3 regions of the Mesorhizobium sp. M7A.F.Ca.CA.002.04.1.1 genome follow, and region 2 is predicted to be linked to each of the others. Evidence: predicted binding sites of a transcription regulator. Region 2 holds the regulator's gene; each other region holds the start of a gene.
The links. The regulator PhoB, encoded in region 2, activates phosphate uptake and scavenging genes when phosphate is short. The targets are predictions, from matches to a motif close to TGTCATNNANCTGTCAT.
Positions count from the first base shown of each region.

Region 1 (6,969 bases), on a different contig from region 2:
CTGCGCCAGCGTCAGCCCGGCCAGCGCTTCGGCATGCTGCAGCGTCAGCGCGCCGGCGACCGTTATCGGCGCCATGGCGCCCGCCAGGCAGAACGGCGTGATGACGGAGACCTGCCCCGCGCGAGCGAAATCGATGATGCCTTGCGCCATCGGAATGTCGAGCTGACGCGGCGAGTTGGTGTTGATGACGGTGTAGCAATGCGCGCTTGCCAGAAACTCCTCTTCCGACAAGCCGCGCGCCAGCCGCAGCATCTCGAACCCGTCCTCGACTTGCGGCGTTCCGCGCGCGAAGACGAACGGGAGCTTGTCCGACAGCGTCAACTGCGCGCGGTTGACGGCATAGTGCCGAAAGCGGTTGTCGACATCCTGCGGTTCGATGCAGGGCCCCAGCATATGCAGCACATCGAAATGCTGCACCAGCCGCATCAGATCCTCGAAATCCGCCAGTGTTCCCGGCCGCCGGCCGCGCTCGAGATCGGTGACGTTCGGCGCCCCGCACCCGGCCAGGAAGGTCATCGAGCCGAGCTCCAGCGTCAGATCGCGGGCGCGCGAACCGGCGTAAGCGTGGATCGACTTCGGCGCCGAGGCGAGTGCCGCCGTCACCATGTCACGGCCGATGCGCACCATGTCGGTGTCTGGATCGACCAGGGCGCCGGCATTGGCAAAATGCTCACGCGCTTGCGGCAGCAGCACCTTGATGCCGAGCTCTTCCAGCACCCGCAGCGCCGTGTCGTGGATCGAAGCCGCCTGGTCGTCCGAAAAGATCGGCTGCGGCAGGAACGGGTTCTTCAGCGAATGGTAATTGGGACGGCGGCTGCTTTCGCTACCGGCCTCGCCCGTGCGTCCACGCCGGCGCTCGCGCCTGCCGTCCCGTGCCGCGTCATCGACCATCGGAAATCCTCCTCATTGCCGCATTGCCTTGCCCAGGGGATCGTAGGGCGAGGCCGCGACGACACGCGCCGGCCGTTCCTCACCCACGACATGCACGGAGAGCGCGGTGCCCTCGCCCGCGAAATCGCGGTCGACCAGAGCCAGCGCCAGGCTCTTGCCGACCGTATAGCCATAGCCGCCCGAGGTGACGAAGCCGACGCGTCGGCCCTGATGCCAGACAGGCTCAAAACCGCTGGCATCGGCGTCGAGCGCATCGATTTCCAGCGTCACCAGGCATTGGCCGCTGCCGGCCTCCCGCTGTTTCAACGCTGCTTCGCGGCCGATGAAGTCGCTCTTGCCGAAAGCGATGAAGCGGTCGAGACCGGTCTGGCCCGGCGTATAGCCTTGCGTGAATTCACGCGACCAGATGCCAAAGCTCTTCTCCAGCCGCAGCGCATTGAGCGCATAGTAGCCGATTTCAGCAAGGCCCAGATCCTCGCCCGCAGCCAGCAGCGTGTCGCGCAACGTGGCGTGCATGGTCACGGGGCAACTGATTTCGAAGCCGAGTTCGCCCGCGATCGACAGCCGCGCCACACGTGCCTGCACCATACCGATGTCGAATGCGCCACAGGCCATGAACGGCAATGCTGCGCCGGAAACATCCTGATGCGTCGTGCGCTCCAGAATCTCCCGCGCATTCGGCCCCGTGAGCAGGAAGCCGCTCATCGTGTCGGAGAGGTCGGCGATGGTGACGCCCTCCGCCGCATGGCTCTCGAACCAGCGCATATGGAATTCCCGGAGATAGTAGGAGCCCATCAGCCAATAAGAGCCGCCGCCCCAGTTGAAGACGGTGAGGTCGCCCTTCAGCCGTCCGTCATGGCCGAGCATCGGCGCCAGGCCGGCCCGCCCCGCCTTCGGCAATCGGCAGGCGAGCAGCCGGTCGAGCCACGCCTCCGCACCCAGCCCCGACACCGCATAGCGCGCATAGGCCGAGATATCGACGAGGCCGGCGGCGCGCCGCACCTGCAGCGCCTCCTCGCCGACGATGTCGAAGGCGTTGGAGCGCCGCAGCGTCGTGCTCTCGGCAAATCCCATCGGCGCGAAATAGGCCGGGATTTCCAGCCCCCAGGAAGCCGTCCATTCGCATCCCGCCGCGCTCATGCCGTCATAGGCGCCGGGGCGTTTCAGCGGCCGGCCGGCGGGCAGCCGTTCATTGGGAAAGGTCATGACGAACCGGCGCGAATAGAACTGGCGCGTCGTCTGCCTGAGATATTCGCGGTTGGCGGCGAAGGCACCGTAGCGAGCGATATCCATGCCGAAGATGTCGGCCTGCGGTTCGCCGAAAATCATCCATTCGGCCAGCGACTTGCCGACGCCGCCGCCCTGGCTGAAACCGGCCATGACGCCGCAGGCGACCCAGTAGTTCTTCAGGCCGCGCACCGGCCCGACAATCGGATTGCCGTCCGGCGTGAAGGTGAAGGCGCCGTTGACCCATTTGCGGATACCGGCCGTCGCCAGGCAAGGGAAGCGCTCATGCGCCTTGGCGAGTTCCGGGCTGATGCGGTCGATGTCTTCCGGGATCAGCTCTATGCCGTAATCCCACGGCGCTCCGTCCATGTTCCAGTGCTTTGGGTTCTGCTCATAGACGCCAAGCAGCACACCCTTGCGCTCCTGCCGCAGGTATGAAAAGCCGTCGAGATCGACGGCGATGCCGATTTCCCTGTCAAGTGCTGCGATCTCCGGAATGTCATCGGTGATGAAATAGTGGTGCTCCATCGGCGTCACCGGCAGGTCGACGCCGGCCATGCGGCCGAGCTGCTTCGCCCACAGCCCGCCGGCATTGACGACATGCTCGGCGATGATGGTGCCCTGCTCGGTGATGACGTCCCAGCGCCCGTCGGCACGTGCTTTCAGCTCGACGACCCGGTTGCGCAAGATGATGTCGGCGCCGCGCTTCTTCGCAGCACCCGCATAGGCATGCGTGGTACCGTACGGGTCGAGATGGCCTTCGTTGGAATCATGCAGGCCGCCAAGAACACCGTTGACGTCGACGATCGGGCAGATCGCCTTGATCTCGTCGGGCGTGACCAGGCGCGCGGTCTCGATGCCGACCGACTGGAACACGGCCCAGGCTGATTTCAGCCACTCCCAGCGCGCGGGATCGCTGGCGATGTTGACGCCGCCCGTCATGTGCAGGCCGATATCCCAGCCGGATTCGGCCTCGATCTCCCGGTAGAGATTGATGGTGTAGTCCTGCAGCGCCGCCACGTTGGGATCGGCGTTGAGCGCATGGAAGCCTGCCGCCGCGTGCCAGGTCGAACCGGCCGTCAGTTCTGCGCGCTCGATCAGCGCCACATCGCTCCAGCCGAACCGCGTCAGGTGATAGAGCACCGAGGCTCCGACCACGCCACCTCCGATGACGACTGCGCGGTAGTGCGACTTCAAGGCTTCCCCTCCACGGTTGGTCCGAAGACTGGAGTATATATCCACTGGACATAAGTGTCCAGTGCCGGCGCGCGCGCATCGTTTTTCGTCGACCGCCGGCATGCACTGCGCGCTGTCACGCAAGCATCATGTTCGCGCCGTAGACCGCGTTTCGGGGAGGCTTGCGCAACATCATCGATGTCGTACCTCTTTCAGTTTTTCGTCCCCCGGCCGCTCCGGCACATCCGTCACAAAGAGGATTATCCATGAAGCACCTGTATCGACCCGCGTCGCTTGGCGTCGCGCTGGCCTTGTTCACCGCCTTGGCGCCGGCGCTCGCCGACAGCACCGCGACCGTCGGCGGCCTCGTCAACAAGGGGCTGGTCGGCGTCGGCCGCATCCCGGCCGCTCAGCGCGACAAGTTCGGCGAGACCTTCGGCTCGGGTTCCGGCATGGCGATCGACGCATCAGGCTGGACGCATGACACCGCCGGCTACAGGGGTTCGCTCTGGCTGTTGCCGGACCGTGGCTACAATGTCGTCGGCACCACCAACTACCGGCCGCGCCTCAACACGATCGCCATCGAATTTGCTCCGGTCGCACCGGGCGCGGCACCTGCTGCCGGCCAGGAGCAGACGGGCGTCAAGGCAACGCTCGCCGACACCATGCTTCTCACCGACGACAAGGGGGCTGATGCCACAGGCCTCGACCCACTCAACGGCGTGCGCGCGGCAAGCGGCGACATGCCGATCCTGCCGCAAGCCGACAATGGCAAGCTGGCGCTCGACAACGAGGCGATCGTGCGGCTGCCCGATGGTTCGATGTTCATCTCCGACGAATACGGCCCGAACATCTATCGGTTTTCCGCCGACGGGCATCTGCTGTCGGCAACCCAGCCACCGGCCGCCTTCGTGCCGATGCGCCACGGCACGCCGAACTTCGCCTCGGACAATCCGGGACCCGGTGCCGCCGAGCCCGATCCGAAGGACCCCGAGACCGGCCGCCAGAACAACCAGGGCCTGGAGGGAATGGCGATGACGCCGGACGGCAAGTTCCTGATCGCGGTGCTGCAATCGGCGCCCCGGCAGGATGGCGGCGATTCGCCCGCGACGCGCCAGAACACGCGTGCGCTGGTCTATGACGCGTCCGACCTCGCCCACCTCAAACTGGCGCATGAGTATGTCGTGCCGTTGCCGGTGTTCAAGGATGCCAAGGGCAAGACCAAGATCGCCGCGCAGAGCGAGATCGTGGCGCTCTCCGACAAGACCTTCCTGATGCTGGCGCGCGACAGCGGCAACGGCCAGGGGCTGAAGGGCGACACCTCGCTGGTGCGCCAGATCTTCGTCGTCGACGTCTCGGCCGCGACCGACATCGCCGGCGGCGCCTTCGATGCCGCCGACAAGCCGCTGGCGCCCAAGGGCGTGCTCGACCCGTCGGTGATGCCGGCCAAGCTGACGCCGTTCATCGACATCAACGACAAGGGCGAACTCGGCCGCTTCGGCCTGCACAATGGCGCGCCGAACGACAAGAACAACCTGTCGGAGAAGTGGGAGGCGATGTCGGTGGTCAGCGTTCTCGATCCGAAGCTGCCCGACGACTACTTCCTGTTCGTCGCCAACGACAACGACTTCCTCGCCCAGGACGGTTTTCAGGTCGGCGCACCCTACAAGGCGGAAGACGGCGCCGATGTCGACACCATGTTCCTGGTCTATCAGGTCACGCTGCCGGGTCTCGCCGGGAAGTAACGGCCACTGCACGGGCGGGCGCGCTTGGCGCGTCCGCTGGGCTCGCGGCAGGCATGAACGGGGCAGCGGCCTTTCAGCCGCGCGTTCGCAAGGGTGCATCTCGGTCCCGCCTGCGATATCATCGTGGACTGGATCCAAATCACCATCCGCCGAGTTGCCCGCCATGGACGAAAAAATGCCCGCGCGCCGGCGCACCGGCGACCTGACCAGCGGCCCGATCCCGCGCACGCTTCTGCTGTTCGCCCTGCCGGTGCTCGGCTCCAACGTGCTGCAGTCGCTCAACGGCTCGATCAACGCCGTCTGGGTCGGCCGTTTTCTCGGCGAATCGGCGCTGACCGCCACCTCTAATGCCAACCTCGTCCTGTTCCTGATCCTCGGCACTGTGTTCGGCATCGGCATGGCGGCCACCATCCTGGTGGCCCAGTCGGTCGGTGCCCGCGACCTGCCCGAGGCGCGCCGCATTGTCGGCACCAGCGCGACGTTCTTCTTCCTCGTCTCGGTTGTCTTCGCGGTCTGCGGCTGGATCTGGGTTGACGCCATTCTCAACACGCTCGGCACACCGGCCGACGCCTTGCCGCTGGCGCGCTCCTATCTGCGCATCATCTTCGTCGCCGTGCCGATGATGAACCTTCTGTCCTTCGTCATGACCGTGCTGCGCGGTGCCGGCGATTCACGCACCCCCTTCTTCTTCATGGCGCTGGCCGTCGTCCTCGACATCGTGCTCAACCCATTGCTCATCGCCGGCATCGGACCGTTTCCCGAACTCGGCATCGCGGGCTCCGCCACGTCCACGCTGATCGGCCAGACGGTTAGCGTGATCGCCATCCTGATCGTGCTCTATGTGCGCAAGCATCCGCTGCGGCTGGCCGGCGCCAACCTCGCTCTGCTGCGGCCCGATCCCACCTTGCTGCGCATCGTCGTCTTCAAGGGCGTGCCGATGGGCCTGCAGATGATCGTCATTTCGGCGGCGGCACTGACGGTGATGGGCATCGTCAATTCCTACGGCTCACAGGTCGCCGCCGCCTACGGCATCGCCGCCCAGCTGTGGACCTACATCCAGATGCCGGCGCTCGCCATCGGCGCCGCGGTGTCCTCGATGGCGGCACAGAATGTCGGCGCCGGGCGCTGGGACCGGATCGGCCGCATCGCCGCCTCAGGCGTCGGCTTCAACCTCGTCCTGACCGGCGCACTGGTTGCCGTGCTGTCGGTTTTCGACCGTTCGGTGCTGAGCCTGTTCCTGAGCCGCGACAGCGCGGCGATCGACATCGCCGTCCACATCAACAATGTCGCCTCGTGGTCGTTCATCCTGTTCGGCATAACCATCGTGCTGTTTGCCACCGTACGAGCCACGGGTGCCGTGATGCCGCCGCTGATCATCCTGGTCATTTCGGTGCTGGTCGTGCGCACCGGCTTTGCCTATTTCATGCGTGGCGTGATCGGCGAGGAAGCGTTGTGGTGGAGCTTCCCGGCGGGTTCGATCAGCTCGCTTGTACTGGCGGCGGCCTACTATCGTTTCGGCCGCTGGCGCACCACGCACATGATCGAGGACAGGCCGGCCGCCGGCGAGCCGCCGGACACCGGTCTTGGCGTGCCGCGCGGACGCGCGCATCTTTCGCCTGAAACACCGAACGGCTGAAGCCAACCCGGTTCCGCTGGACCGCTCCAGGCCCTCAACGCCGTTGTTGTTTCAGCCCAAAAGCCAGCGCCACCAACGCAAACACCACGATCATGCCGGCGAACGCCAGGCTGGCAGCGACGGGACTGGCATAGGTCGAAACGATGCCGATGCCGATGACGGGCAAGGCGTTGCCGACAAAGCAGCAGATGAAGAAGCTGGACACCACTTCGGCGCGACGATCCTTGGGCGCGATCTCGTTCACCACTTGCAGGCCGCCACGGTAACCAAGCGCCGCCGCAACGCCGCAACAGG
Region 1 covers NZ_RZPL01000211.1:333-7,301, reverse strand. The annotation lists partial or broken gene ENZ75_RS13510 (trimethylamine methyltransferase family protein) at 1-891, opposite strand, end outside; gene ENZ75_RS13505 (FAD-dependent oxidoreductase) at 904-3,315, opposite strand; gene ENZ75_RS13500 (esterase-like activity of phytase family protein) at 3,561-5,039, shown strand; gene ENZ75_RS13495 (MATE family efflux transporter) at 5,215-6,675, shown strand; partial or broken gene ENZ75_RS13490 (MFS transporter) at 6,710-6,969, opposite strand, start outside.
Region 1: ENZ75_RS13500 (esterase-like activity of phytase family protein) is a predicted target of PhoB. The motif match lies at 3,429-3,445, and genes of this name have one in related genera.

Region 2 (6,969 bases):
TGACCAGTTCGCCGACCTGCGTCGTTTCCTGCGGACCAAGTGCGGCCGTCGGCTCGTCCATGATCAGGATGCGGGCGTTGAACAGGATCGCACGCGCGATCGCCACCGATTGCCGCTGGCCGCCCGACAGCTTGATCACCGGCTCCTTGAAACGCTGGAACCGGGGATTGAGCCGACCCATCACCTTGCGCGCCTCGGCCTCCATGGCAACGTCGTCGAGCGTGCCCCAGGCGGTCATCAACTCGCGGCCGAGGAACAGATTGGCGGCGGCGTCGACATTGTCGGCCAACGCCAGCGTCTGGTAGATCGTCTCGATGCCGTATTTCTTGGCGTCGCGCGGGTTGGAGATCGATGCCTCCTCGCCGTTGACGAAGATCTGGCCCGAATCGCGCTTGTAGGCGCCGGACAGGATCTTGATCAATGTCGACTTGCCGGCGCCATTATGGCCGAGCAGCGCCACGACCTCGCCGGGGAAAAGATCGATCGAGGCGTCGTCGACGGCGCGGATGCCGCCAAACGCGATCGAGATGTTCCTCATGTCGATCAGCGCGGTGGCTGCAGGAGCAGTCTTGTCAGTCATGGCATGCCCTCCTAGACGCGCTTGCGATAGACGGTGTCGAGCCACACGGCGATCACCAGTACGGCGCCGACGACGATGCTCTGCAGCGGCGAGTCGACACCAAGCAGCACCATGCCGGACTGCAGCGATTGCATCAGCAGGGCGCCGAGCATGGCGCCGATGATCGTTCCCGACCCGCCGGCTAGCGACGTGCCACCGATCACGGCGGCTGCAATGACGAGCAGCTCGTCGAGCGTTCCAAGCACGTTGGTGGCCGAATTCTGCCGGGCCGAGGAGATCGCCGCGGCAATCGTGGCCAGCACGCCCATGATCATGAACACCTTCATGGTGATCCAGCGCGTGTTGATGCCGGCGAGATTGGCCGCCTCGGGATTGCCGCCGATGGCGAAGACATAGCGGCCGAAACGGGTGCGGTTGGTGATGAAGGTCATGACCAGCCCGACGGCGACCGCCATCAGCACCGGTATGGCGATACCGTGGGCGATGAACAGGCCGCCTTCGGGAACGGTGATGTTGTTGGCGGCCGCATATCTGTTCACGATGCCGATCGGCCAGGGGTAGGAGTTGGCGAGCCAGACCGCACCCATGATGGCGCCGCAGGTGACGACACCGAGCAGCGCCTCGGCCCAGATCGGACGTAGCGGAAAACGGAAACGCTTGCGCTGCACCCGCCCGTTGAACAGCCCAAACACCACGGCGAGGCAGGCGACGATCCCGACAACCCAGCTCCAGGTTGCGCCGATCGATCCCGCCGGCCCGCCGCCCATCAGCTGAAAGGTGGCGTTAAGCGGCGCCACGGTCTGGCCTGATGTGACCCACCAGGCAGCACCGCGCCAGACCAGCAGGCCGCCCAGCGTCACGATAAAGGCGGGCACTTCGAGATAGGCGATGACGAAGCCTTGAAAGGCGCCGATCAACAGGCCGAGCGCCAGGCCGATGACCAGCGCCAGGGCCCAGATCCACGGATTGCCGAGTTCGAGCCCGACAAAACGCACCAGGAAATGCACCTGGGCAAATCCCATCACCATGCCGATCAGGCCCTCGGCGGAACCGACCGACAGGTCGATGTTGCGCATGACGATGACCAGCACCATGCCGCAGGCCATGATGGCGACCGCGGATGTCTGCACCGACAGGTTCCACAGATTGCGCGGCGTGAGAAAGGTGCGGCTGTCGAAATCGAGCGGGTTGACGCCGAGGCGCAGGCTGGAAATGACATGCAGCCCAATCCAGATGACCAGCAGCGCGCCGATCATGCCGAGCATCCGGGTGTCGATCTCGGTCGCCTTCAGGAACCGGGCGACGGCGCCGAGTTCCGACGCGCGCGCCGTATCGGCCTGCGGGTTGGACGTCGTGTCGGTCATGATTTCCTCCCACCGGCTGGCCGTCTGACGCGCATGCCGGAGCCCAGCCTAGAAGCTATCCGCATGATGCGGAAACACAATTCTTTGAGAAAACGCCGCGGCTTTTGGGCCGCGGCGTTCAGATATTTCGAAGTGGTCCGGATCAGTTACAGGCCGCGACGGTGCCGGCAGCGACACCCGCGCAGACTTCGTCCTTCTTGATCCAGCCAGCGTCGATGACGACGTTGAGATTGTCCTTGGTGATGGCAACCGGAGTCAGGAACAGCGACTTGACGGTGTTGCCGCCCGGCGTCGTGAAGTCCTTGGCGCCGGCGATGTCGCTCGTCTTCTTGCCGTCGGCCAGTTGCGAGGCGATCTCGGCGGCATTCTTGCCGAGCTCGCGCGCGTCCTTCCACACCGACACGGTTTGCGTGCCCAGGGCGATGCGGTTCAGCGCGGCGTGGTCGCCGTCCTGCCCCGAGACCGGCACGGTGCCGGCCAAGCCTTGAGCCGTCAGCGCCGCGACGACGCCACCGGCAGTGCCGTCATTGGCCGCGACCACCGCGTCGACCTTGTTGTCGTTGGCGGTCAGGAACTGTTCCATGTTCTTCTGGGCGTTGGCGGGCAGCCAGCCATCCGTGTAGGCTTCGCCGACATTCTTGATCTTGCCGCTGTCAATGGCTTCCTTGAGCACTTCCATCGAGCCCGAGAACAGGAAGTCGGCATTGGGATCGGCACCGGAGCCCTTGATGAAGACGTAGTTGCCTTCCGGCTTGACCTTGAACACTTCGCGGGCCTGCATGCGGCCGACTTCCTTGTTGTCGAAGGTCAGATAGAAAACATCCTTGTTCTCGATCAACCGGTCATAGCCGACGACCGGAATGCCTTCGTCCAGGGCTTTCTGCACGGCCGGGCCGATGGCCGAAGCATCCTGCGCCAGGATGATCAGGGAATTGGCGCCCTGCGAGATCAGGCTTTCGACGTCCGTAAGCTGCTTGCCGGGATTGGACTGCGCATCGGCGGAGATGTACTTGTCGCCGGCGGCCTCGATCGCCGTCTTCATGGCGGCCTCGTCGGTCTTCCAGCGTTCCTCCTGGAAGTTGGACCACGAAACGCCGACGACTTTGTCCTTCGCCTGCGCGACAGACGCGAGCGTCAGCGACATGGCGGCACCCGCCAGGATGGCGGCTGTGAATCTTTTCATATTATCCTCCCTGCGCCGCGTATGGCGCGACCAAACTGGCCCGAAGGCCGGCACAAAGGCCCTATTTTTTCGAGCCTCGAAAAAATACTGGGCCAACGCCCGAACGCTGTCAACATCGATTCTGATGGATTTTGATGTCGTTTCGAATTTTTTTCGGGCCTCGGAATAAATAAATGACACGGCGCGCGGCTTCTGCCAGTATTTGACCGCGTCACCGACAGCGTTCCAGGGCAGGAAGAACCGCGGCGACCGGGAGGATATGAAAGAGCATGTCGGTCGGAATCCGCCACGACGATTTGCGCCGCCGCAACCGCGCGATGGTGATCGCGGCGGTGCGCCGCGCCGGACAGCCGTCGCGCACCGAGATCGCCGCAACCACAAGCCTCAGCCATTCGACGATCTCGGCGATCTCATCCGACCTGATCGTCGAAGGTATCCTGACCGAAAGCAAGCCGAGCGAGGCCGGCTCGCTCAAACGCGGCCGTCCGCAGGTCGGCCTCAGCCTCAATCCGGAAGCGGCCGCGGTAATGACCGTGGTGCTGTCGCTGAACTTCCTCTCGGTCGCCGTCATCGACTATGCCGGCCAGGTAATATCCGAGGAACAGCGCCGGCTCGACACGCTGACGATGTCGCGCGACTCGCTGATCGGTGAGTGCACGGCAATCGTGCGGCGCCGCCTGGAAGATCCCGACCTGGACGTGCGCAGCATCGCCCGTATCGCGCTGGCCGTCCAGGGCATCACCGACACCCGTGCCCGCGCCATGCTGTGGTCGCCGATCACGCCGCACACCGACATCGCCTTCGCCGACATATTCGAAGACGAGTTCGGCATCCCAGCCATTATGGAGAACGATTGCAACATGATGGCGGTGGCGCTGCGCTGGCGCGACCCCGATCGTTACCGCGACGATTTCATCGCTATCCTTTTGTCGCACGGCATCGGCATGGGGCTGGTGCTGAAGGGCGAATTGTTCACCGGCACCCATTCCTCGGGCGGCGAATTCGGCCACATGATTCATCGGCCGAACGGGGCGCTGTGTCGCTGCGGACGGCGCGGCTGCGTCGAAGCCTATGCCGGCAATTATGCCATCTGGCGCAACGCGCGGCAGATGGGCGAGGATGCAGAACCCGTCGCCGATGTCAGCGATGCCGACATGCGCGCCCTGGCTGCCGCCGCCCGCGAAAGGGACGGACCCGAACGGGAAGCCTATCGCAAGGCCGGCGAAGCGCTCGGCTACGGCCTCGGCAGCCTGTTCGCGCTGATCGATCCGGCGCCGGTCGCCATGGTCGGCGTCAGCGCCGCCGCCTTCGACCTGATCGAGCCGGCATTGCGGCAAGCGATTGCCCAGACCGCCGGCGGCCAGCATTCCAAGTCGATTTCCTTCGACACCGAGCCGAACGAACTGCCGCTGATCCGCGAAGGCTGCGCCATGCGGGCGCTAATCTTCGTCGATCAGGAGATTTTTGCGCCGGGCGTGCAGGCGAGATCCGGTCTCGGCGGCAAGAACGTGGCGTGAGTTCAAACGAGGGAGTTCAGTCCTCGCGAATGGCGTAACCCGCCCCACGGATGGTGCGGATGACATCGGGCATACGGCCGTTGTTGACCGCCTTGCGCAGCCGGCCGACATGCACATCGACCGTGCGTTCGTCGATGTAGATCGTCTCGCCCCAGACATTGTCGAGCAGTTGGCTGCGCGAGAACACGCGGCCTGGATGGCGCATCATGAATTCAAGCAGGCGGAATTCCGTCGGCCCGAGCCGGATTTCGCTCTTCTTGCGATAGACACGGTGCGATTCGCGATCGAGCACGATATCGCCGACCTTGAGCACGCTGGACAGCACTTCCGGCTTGGCCCGGCGCAGCAGCGCCTTGACCCTGGCCATGAACTCCGGCGTCGAGAAAGGCTTGACCAGATAGTCGTCGGCACCGGTCGAGAGGCCGCGCACGCGGTCGCTTTCCTCGCCTCGCGCGGTCAGCATGATGATCGGCAGCCGCTCGGTCTCGGGACGCATCCTTAGCCGGCGGCAGAGTTCGATACCGGAAACCGCAGGCACCATCCAGTCGAGCACCAGAAGGTCTGGAACGTTCTCCTGCAGCCGGATTTCGGCCTCGTCGCCGCGCGTCACCACCTCGACCTGGTAACCTTCGGATTCGAGATTGTAGCGGAGCAGCACGCCTAGCGGCTCCTCATCCTCCACCACCATGATGCGTGGCGCGATCATCGGCTGGTCACCCCTGTCATGCCGCTGGCGCGGACATTGCCGTCTCGTCCTGCTTCGGACGGTTGGCTGGCAACTGCGTGCCGGTCAAAACATAATAGGCATTTTCGGCGATGTTGGTCACGTGGTCGCCGATCCGCTCGAGGTTCTTGGCGCAAAACAACAGGTGCGTGCACGCCGTGATGTTGCGCGGATCTTCCATCATGTAGGTCAGAAGTTCGCGGAACACCGATGTGTATTTGACGTCGATGCGTTCATCATTGTTTCTGAGCGTGGCAAGCGCTGCCGCGTCAGCGGCGGCATACTCGTCGACGACCCCCTGCACCTGGATCAGCACCAGCTGCGCCATTGCGTCGATCGAATGCGAAAGGTCGTGCGGCGTGACGCTCAGCCCGACAGTGCCGACGCGCTTGGCGATGTTCTTGGCAAGGTCGCCGATGCGCTCGAGGTCGCCGGCCATGCGGATCGAACCGACCACCGCACGCAGATCGTTGGCCATTGGCTGGCGCTTGGCGATCAGCGTGATGGCACGATCGTCCAGCTCGCGCTGGCGTGCATCCATGATGGCGTCGTCGGAAACCACCCGCTGCGCCAGCGCATTGTCCGAATTGAGCAAAGCCCTGGTCGAGCCACCGACCATCGAGCGGGCGAGATCGCCCATGTCGCGGATCAGCTGGCTGATCTGCTCCAGATCCTCATCGAAAGATGCAACGGTATGTTCACCCATGATCTTCGTCCCTCATATGCCAGAGATCAGCCGAACCGGCCGGTGATGTAGTCCTGGGTGCGTTTGTCGTCGGGGGTGGTGAACATCTTGTCGGTGGCGCCCTCCTCGACCAGATAGCCAAGATGGAACATCGCGGTGCGCTGCGACACGCGCGCTGCCTGCTGCATCGAATGGGTGACGATGACGATCGTATAGTTCTGACGCAGTTCGTCGATCAGTTCCTCGACGCGAGCGGTGGCGATCGGGTCGAGCGCCGAACACGGTTCGTCCATCAGGATCACCTCGGGCGACACGGCGATGGCGCGTGCAATGCACAGGCGCTGCTGCTGGCCACCGGAAAGACCCGTGCCAGGTTCCTGCAAACGGTCCTTGACCTCGTTCCAGATCGCCGCCTTCTTCAGGCTGGACTCGACGATCTGATCCATGTCGGCCTTGCGCTTGGCCAATCCGTGGATGCGCGGACCATAGGCGACGTTCTCGTAGATCGACTTTGGGAACGGATTGGGTTTCTGGAACACCATGCCGACGCGCGCCCTGAGTTCGACGACATCGATGTTCTTGTCGTAGATGTCCTCTTCGTCGAGCGTGATCTTGCCGGTTACCCGTGCTGAATCGATGGTGTCGTTCATGCGGTTGAGGCAGCGCAGGAAGGTGGACTTGCCGCAGCCGGAGGGGCCGATCAGCGCCGTCACCTGGTTCAGGCGGACGTCGAGATCGACGTCGAACAGCGCCTGCTTCTCGCCGTAGAACACGCCGACCTTGTCGCCGCGCATTTTTATCACTTCGTTCGACTTCATCTTGTCGCCCACTGCGTTTTCAAGGGACTGTTCGGTCATGATGTTCATACCAAAATGCCTTTTTTCTACCAGCGCCGCTCGAACCGACGCCGAAGCAC
Region 2 covers NZ_RZPL01000170.1:407-7,375, reverse strand. The annotation lists gene ENZ75_RS11680 (ATP-binding cassette domain-containing protein) at 1-580, opposite strand, end outside; gene ENZ75_RS11675 (sugar ABC transporter permease) at 592-1,944, opposite strand; gene xylF (D-xylose ABC transporter substrate-binding protein) at 2,087-3,127, opposite strand; gene ENZ75_RS11665 (ROK family protein) at 3,397-4,644, shown strand; gene phoB (phosphate regulon transcriptional regulator PhoB) at 4,661-5,350, opposite strand; gene phoU (phosphate signaling complex protein PhoU) at 5,367-6,074, opposite strand; gene pstB (phosphate ABC transporter ATP-binding protein PstB) at 6,101-6,919, opposite strand; partial or broken gene ENZ75_RS11645 (ABC transporter permease subunit) at 6,937-6,969, opposite strand, start outside.

Region 3 (6,969 bases), on a different contig from region 2:
TTTCCCCAACTTGCCCGGTCGCTTATGAGCCGGCGTCCCGTCGGGGGGCTTGCCGCGCGCCACTACGCGACGTTTTCGTTGACTTCATGGCCGAAAAACAGGATAAGCCGCACAGGCCGCCGCTTTGGCGGCTTTTTTGATTTTCCGGTACCGGAGACGCATATAATGAGCGGTTCGGCGCTTTACGAGACCTTTGCTCGCGCACCCCTGGCCTTCGACCACGGGGAAGGCACATGGCTGATTACCGACAAGGGCGAGCGATATCTCGATTTCGCCGGCGGCATCGCCGTCAATTCGCTGGGCCACAGCCATCCGCACCTGGTCGCCGCACTCACCGAGCAGGCAGCCAAGCTGTGGCATGTCTCCAACCTCTACGAGATCCCCGGGCAGAGCCGGCTTGGCGAACGGCTGGCCGACGCCACCTTCGCCGACAAGGTGTTCTTCACCAATTCCGGCGCCGAGGCGCTGGAATGCGCGATCAAGACGGCGCGGCGCTACCATTTCGTCAAAGGCCATCCCGAGCGCTTTCGCATCATCACCTTCGAAGGCGCCTTCCATGGCCGCACGCTGGCGACCATCGCGGCTGGCGGCCAGTACAAGTATCTCGAGGGCTTCGGCCCCAAGGTCGAAGGTTTCGACCAGGTCGGCTTCGACGACATTGACGCCGCCGAAAAGGCGATCACGCCGGAGACGGCCGCGATCCTGATCGAGCCGGTGCAGGGCGAGGGCGGTATCCGCCCGGTGCCGACGCAGTCGCTGAAGCGGCTCAGGCAATTGTGCGAGCAGCACGGCCTGCTGTTGATCTACGACGAGGTCCAGTGCGGCATCGGCCGCACCGGCAAGCTGTTCGCACATGAATGGTCGGGTGTAACGCCCGACATCATGGCGATTGCCAAGGGTATCGGCGGCGGCTTCCCGATGGGCGCCTGCCTTGCCACGGATGAAGCGGCGGTCGGCATGACCGCCGGCGTGCATGGCACCACGTTCGGCGGCAACCCGCTTGCCATGGCGGTCGGCAACGCCGTGCTCGATGTCGTGCTGGAAGACGGCTTCCTCGAAGATGTCCAGCGCAAGGCGCTGCTGATGAAGCAGGGTCTGGCGTCGGTCGCCGACGAGTTTCCCGAAATCATCGAGGACATCAGGGGTGCCGGGCTGATGCTCGGCCTCAAATGCGCCATGCCCAACACCAAGGTGAACATGGCCTTGCGCGACCAGCACCTGTTGACGGTTCCGGCCGGCGACAACGTCATTCGCCTGTTGCCGCCGCTCACCGTCACCGACGCCGAGATCCATGACGCGCTCAACCGCATCCGCGCCGGCGCCAAGGGCCTGGCGGAGGCGATCGCTTCCGCCGCGGCGAAGTAATCCCGGAATCATTGCTGATGTCAGTTCGCCATTTCACCGATCTTTCCACCGTTTCCGAAGGCGACCTGCGCTTGATGCTGGACGACGCGGTGGTGCGAAAGGCGCGGCTCAAGGCCGGCGAGCGCACCAAACCGCTCGAAGGCAAGGTGCTGGCGATGATCTTCGACAAGCCGTCGACGCGCACGCGCGTCTCCTTCGACGTCGGCATGCGGCAGCTCGGCGGCGAGACCATCATGCTGACCGGCACCGAGATGCAGCTCGGCCGTTCCGAGACCATCGCCGACACCGCCAAGGTGCTGTCGCGCTATGTCGATGCGATCATGATCCGCACCACCTCGCATGAGCGGCTGCTGGAATTGACAGAGAACGCCACCGTGCCGGTGATCAACGGACTGACCGACGATACCCATCCCTGCCAGCTGATGGCCGATATCATGACCTTCGAGGAACATCGCGGTCCGGTAGCCGGCAAGACCATCGCCTGGACCGGCGACGGCAACAATGTGCTGCATTCCCTGCTCGAGGCCTCGGCCCGGTTCCGCTTCAACCTCAACGTCGCCGTTCCCGAAGGCAGCGAGCCGGCGCAGAAGCATATCGATTGGTCGCAGGCGCATGGCGGCAAGCTGCACTTCACCCGCTCGCCCGAGGAAGCCGTCGATCAGGCCGACTGCATCGTCACCGATTGCTGGGTGTCGATGGGCCAGGAGCATCGCGCCCGCGGCCACAATGTGTTCTCGCCCTACCAGGTCAATGCCAAGCTGATGGCGAGAGCCAAGCCGGACGCGCTGTTCATGCACTGCCTGCCGGCGCATCGCGGCGAGGAAGTGACAGACGAGGTTATCGACGGACCGCATTCGGTGGTCTTCGACGAGGCCGAGAACCGGCTCCATGCCCAGAAGGCCGTGCTTGCCTGGTGTCTAGGCGCTTGAAGTGTCTGGGCGCTTGATCCCTGGGAGCTTGATCTGCGGGCGTGTGATGCCTATTTGCGCCGCATCACGCAAATCAAGCGCGTTTCGACGCATGCGCCCCGGAGGGCGGCATGGCCGCGCCCTGGAGCTTTGTCATGTTGGAAACCTATCAAGTGACTGAACATCACCCCAAACTCGGCGAATTCGGCTATGCCGGCGACGATCACGTCGTGCCGTTCGAGGTCGGCCCTCTCGACGTGCGCGGCCGCACGGTCCAACTCGGGCCGATGCTGGACGCCATCCTCAGCCGCCACGATTATCCCGAGCCGGTCGCCCGCCTGCTGGCGGAGGCCTGTGTGCTGACCGTGCTGCTCGGCACTTCGCTGAAGTTCGAGGGCAAGTTCATCCTGCAGACCCGCACCGACGGACCCGTCGACATGCTGGTTGCGGATTTTTCCACGCCCTCGGCGCTGCGCGCCTATGCGCGTTTCGATGCCGACCGGCTGGAAGCGCTGGTCGCGGCGGGCGAAACCTCCCAACAGACGCTGCTCGGCAGTGGCGTGCTGGCGCTGACCATCGACCAGGGCGCCCATACGCAGCGCTATCAGGGTATCGTCCAGCTCGATGGCGAGACCCTGGAAGACGCGGCACGCACCTATTTCCGTCAGTCGGAGCAGATCCCGACGGATATCAGGCTGTCGGTGGCCAAGCTTTTGACGCCCGGTCCCGGCGGCGCCCGCGAGCAATGGCGCGCCGGCGGTATCCTGGCGCAGTTCCTGCCGCAGTCGCCCGAGCGCATGCGCGTCCCGGACCTGCCGGGCGGCGATGGCGATCCGCGTGAGGAGATCCACGATCCGGTCGACAATTCCTGGCAGGAGTTGCTGGCTCTGCTCGGCACCATCGAGCCGACCGAACTGATCGACCCGACGATCGGCGCCGAGCGGCTGCTCTACAGGCTGTTCCACGAGCATGGCGTGCGCGTCTTCGGCGGCGTTCCGGTCGCCGACCAGTGCTCGTGCTCCAGGGACAAGATCCGCGGCATCCTCGAGGGTTTTTCCGCCCAGGAGATCAAGGACAGCACCGAAGACGGCGGCATCCACGTCGCCTGCGAATTCTGTTCGAAGCAATATGATTTCGACCCGGCGGAATTTGCGGCCCAGTAGAGTAGAAACCACGCCTCACCGGTCGCTCCGCGGCCGGTGAGGCGAAATCAATTCACCGTCCGCCGCGTCCCCGGCAAGTCCAGCGAAAACGCCGGAATGGCGATGTCGAACGTCTCGCCCCGCTTGTTGCGCATCGTGTAATGCCCGACCATGATGCCGGACGGTGTCGAGAGCGGGCAACCGGACGTGTACTGGTAGCTGTCGCCGGGATTGAGTTCGGGCTGGTCGCCGACCACGCCGGGGCCGCGCACTTCCTCGACCCGGCCGGTGCCGTCGGTGATGTGCCAATAGCGCGACAGAAGCTGCACGAAATCGTCCGACTGATTGTCGATCGTTATCTGATAGCCCCAGACATAGCGGTTCTCCGAGGGATCCGAACGGTCCTCCAGATAGAACGGCCTGACCTGCACTTCGATGTTGCGCGTGACGGCGCTATACATAAGCGGCTCCAAAAAACGGTTCCAGCGGAACTTTCGGCGCTCCGTGCGGTTAGGTCAACCGATCGAAGCCTCCTCTGGCCGGCCTCGCGGGCAGGTGCCGACAAAGAATGTCATTTAAGTGACATATGACAATGATGGTGTGCGCGGACTGGTGACGCGCGACTCGGGCGCTCTGCTGAACTGTTGAAACCGGTCATCTTGCGGACCGGTTTTCCTGGAGTGACCGGATCTCGATGCAACTCACTCTCATAGCCGCCACGCTTTCAACCGTCCTCATCCTCTCGAATCTCGCCAGCATCGTGCTCGCCGTGTCGCGTCTGAGACGGCGTCGCACCATTGCGCCGCCGGCCGGCAAGCCGCGGCCGGTGTCGATCGTCGTGCCGTCGCGCGGCGTCGAGCCGTTCACGCAGGAGACGCTGGAGCGCGCCTTCTCGCTCGACTGGCCGCGCTATGAGCTGATTTTCTGCGTCGCCCATGCCGACGATCCGGTGATCAAATTGATAAACAGGACGATCGTCCGGTTTCCGAAAGTGCCGGCCTGGCTGCTTGTCGGCGATGACCGCATCAGCGCCAATCCGAAACTCAACAATTGCGTCAAGGGCTGGGAAGCGGCGCGGCACGACTGGGTCGTCCTGGCCGATTCCAACGTGCTGATGCCGAGGGACTACATCCAGCACCTGATGGCTGCCTGGCGGCCCGGCACCGGCCTTGTCTGCTCGACGCCGATCGGCTCGCGGCCGGCCGGCTTCTGGGCCGAGGTCGAATGCGCTTTCCTCAACACGCTGCAGGCGCGCTGGCAATATGCCGGTGAGGCGCTCGGCCTCGGCTTTGCCCAGGGCAAGAGCATGCTCTGGAACAAGCCGATGCTCGATGCCAATGGCGGCATCCGCGTGCTGGCCGCCGAGATCGCCGAGGATGCCGCTGCGACCAAGCTGGTGAACAGTCTCGGCCTGCGCGTCAATCTCGTCGCCGCCCCCTTCGAGCAGCCGCTTGGCCGGCGCTCGTTTGACGAGATCTGGTCGCGTCAGGCCCGTTGGGCGCGCCTGCGCCGCGTCACTTTCCCGCTGTTCTTCGCACCCGAAATCCTGACGGGCGCCGTGGTGCCGCTGGTGCTTGCGCTGATTGCAGCGGCAAGCGCCGGCTTCAGCCTCTGGGCAACCGCCCTTGCCGTGCTGGCGGCCTTCTATCTTCCGGAGTGCGCCCTGGCCTGGTCCAAGGGCTGGTACCTGTCGCCACGCATGGTCGCCGCGATCATGGCGCGCGACCTGATCCTGCCGGCGATGTGGGGGCGCGGTTGGCTCGGCGGCGCCGTCGACTGGCGCGGCAATGCGATGACCATCGGCACCAAGACGGCCGAGCTGGAAGAGACGCCGTCCGGCGCCTGAAGGCCTCCTACCTGGCCTTCAGCGCCTGCGCGATGTCCTCGAGCAGATCGTCGGCATCCTCCAGGCCAACCGACAGCCTGAGCGTGCCCGGCCCGATGCCGAGCTCGGCGCGCGCCTCGTCGCTGAGATTTTTGTGCGTCGTCGTCGCCGGGTGGGTGATCAGGCTCTTGGCGTCACCGAGATTGTTGGAGATCAGGACGATGTCGAGCGCGTTCTGCACGGCGAAGGCCGCCTGCTTGCCGCCCTTGACGTCCAGGCAGATCAGCGTCGAGCCGCCCGACATCTGCTTCTTGACGATGTCGGCCTGCGGATGGTCGGCGCGGCCGGGATAGATGACGCGCGCGATTTCCGGCCGTTCGGCCAGAAAATCCGCGATCCGGCCGGCACTTTCCGTCTGCTGGCGTACGCGCAGCGGCAGCGTTTCCAGGCCCTTCAGCAGCGTCCAGGCGTTGAAAGGCGAAAGGCTTGGGCCGGTATGGCGGAAATAGTCGTGCAGGTTCTCGTCGATCCACTTCTTGTCCGACAGGATGACGCCGCCGAGACAGCGCCCCTGGCCGTCTATGTGCTTGGTCGCCGAATAGACGACGATATGGGCGCCGAGCTGCAAGGGCTTCTGCTGCAGGGGCGTGGCGAAGACATTGTCGACGATCAGCCTGGCGCCGATCGAATTGGCAAGCGAAGCGACAGCGGCGATATCGACCACTTCCAGCGTCGGATTGGTCGGGCTTTCCAGGAAGAACAGCTTGGTGTTCGGCTTGATCGCCTTTTCCCAGTTGGCGATGTCGGTGCCGTCGACCAGCGTCGCCTCGATGCCGTATCTCGGCGCCAGCGTCTCGACCACCCAGCGGCAGGAGCCGAACAGCGCACGCGCCGCCACGATATGGTCGCCGGCCTTGGCGCTGCACAGAAGGGCGGCCGTCACCGCGGCCATGCCCGACGCGGTGGCGCGCGCGTCTTCCGCACCTTCCAGCGCGCACATGCGCTTCTCGAACATGTCGACGGTCGGATTGGCGTAGCGCGAATAGATGAAACCCGGCTCTTCGCCCTTGAAACGGGCTTCGGCGGCTTGCGCCGTTTCGTAGACATAGCCTTGGGTGAGATAGATCGCTTCTGACGTTTCGCCGAAACCGGAACGCAGCGTTCCGCTGTGCACGAGTGCCGTCTGAGGCTTCCAGTTGCGCTTCTTGGTGCTCATCGCTTTTCTTCCAGACACAAAAAAACCGGCCGCGAAAGTCGCAACCGGTCCATACGGCCTTGCGGCCCGACGGTCCTTTAGCGACTTGTTTAACGTGGCTGCAAGCCGACCGGCCAAATCACCACGGGATAACGACCCTTTAGACCCGCACCGCGCTTGCGTCAATTGCCGGCTTCATTAAGAGGTTTGTACCAAGCAGGAGTGGAGCCTTGCGGCAGACAGGCATTCTTCCCGACCAGGACATATCGGCGCTGCTCCAGTCCGGCGCGCTGAAGTCGGCGCGTGCGCTCGACACCGACCAGATCCAGCCGGCCAGCCTCGATCTCAGGCTCGGCGACAAGGCCTGGCGGGTGCGCGCCTCCTTCCTGCCCGGCCCCAATCACAAGGTCTCGGAAAAGCTCGACCGGCTGCAGCTGCACGAGATCAATCTGGCCGAGGGCGCGGTGCTGGAGACCGGCTGCGTCTACATCGTGCCCCTGCTTGAAAGCCTGGCGCTGCCGGCGGACATTTCAG
Region 3 covers NZ_RZPL01000089.1:4,017-10,985, forward strand. The annotation lists gene ENZ75_RS07230 (aspartate aminotransferase family protein) at 166-1,365, shown strand; gene argF (ornithine carbamoyltransferase) at 1,383-2,294, shown strand; gene ENZ75_RS07240 (Hsp33 family molecular chaperone) at 2,405-3,436, shown strand; gene apaG (Co2+/Mg2+ efflux protein ApaG) at 3,484-3,876, opposite strand; gene ENZ75_RS07250 (ceramide glucosyltransferase) at 4,110-5,261, shown strand; gene ENZ75_RS07255 (O-succinylhomoserine sulfhydrylase) at 5,269-6,456, opposite strand; SAM riboswitch at 6,514-6,591, opposite strand; partial or broken gene ENZ75_RS07260 (2'-deoxycytidine 5'-triphosphate deaminase) at 6,666-6,969, shown strand, end outside.
Region 3: ENZ75_RS07250 (ceramide glucosyltransferase) is a predicted target of PhoB. The motif match lies at 3,985-4,001, and genes of this name have one in related genera.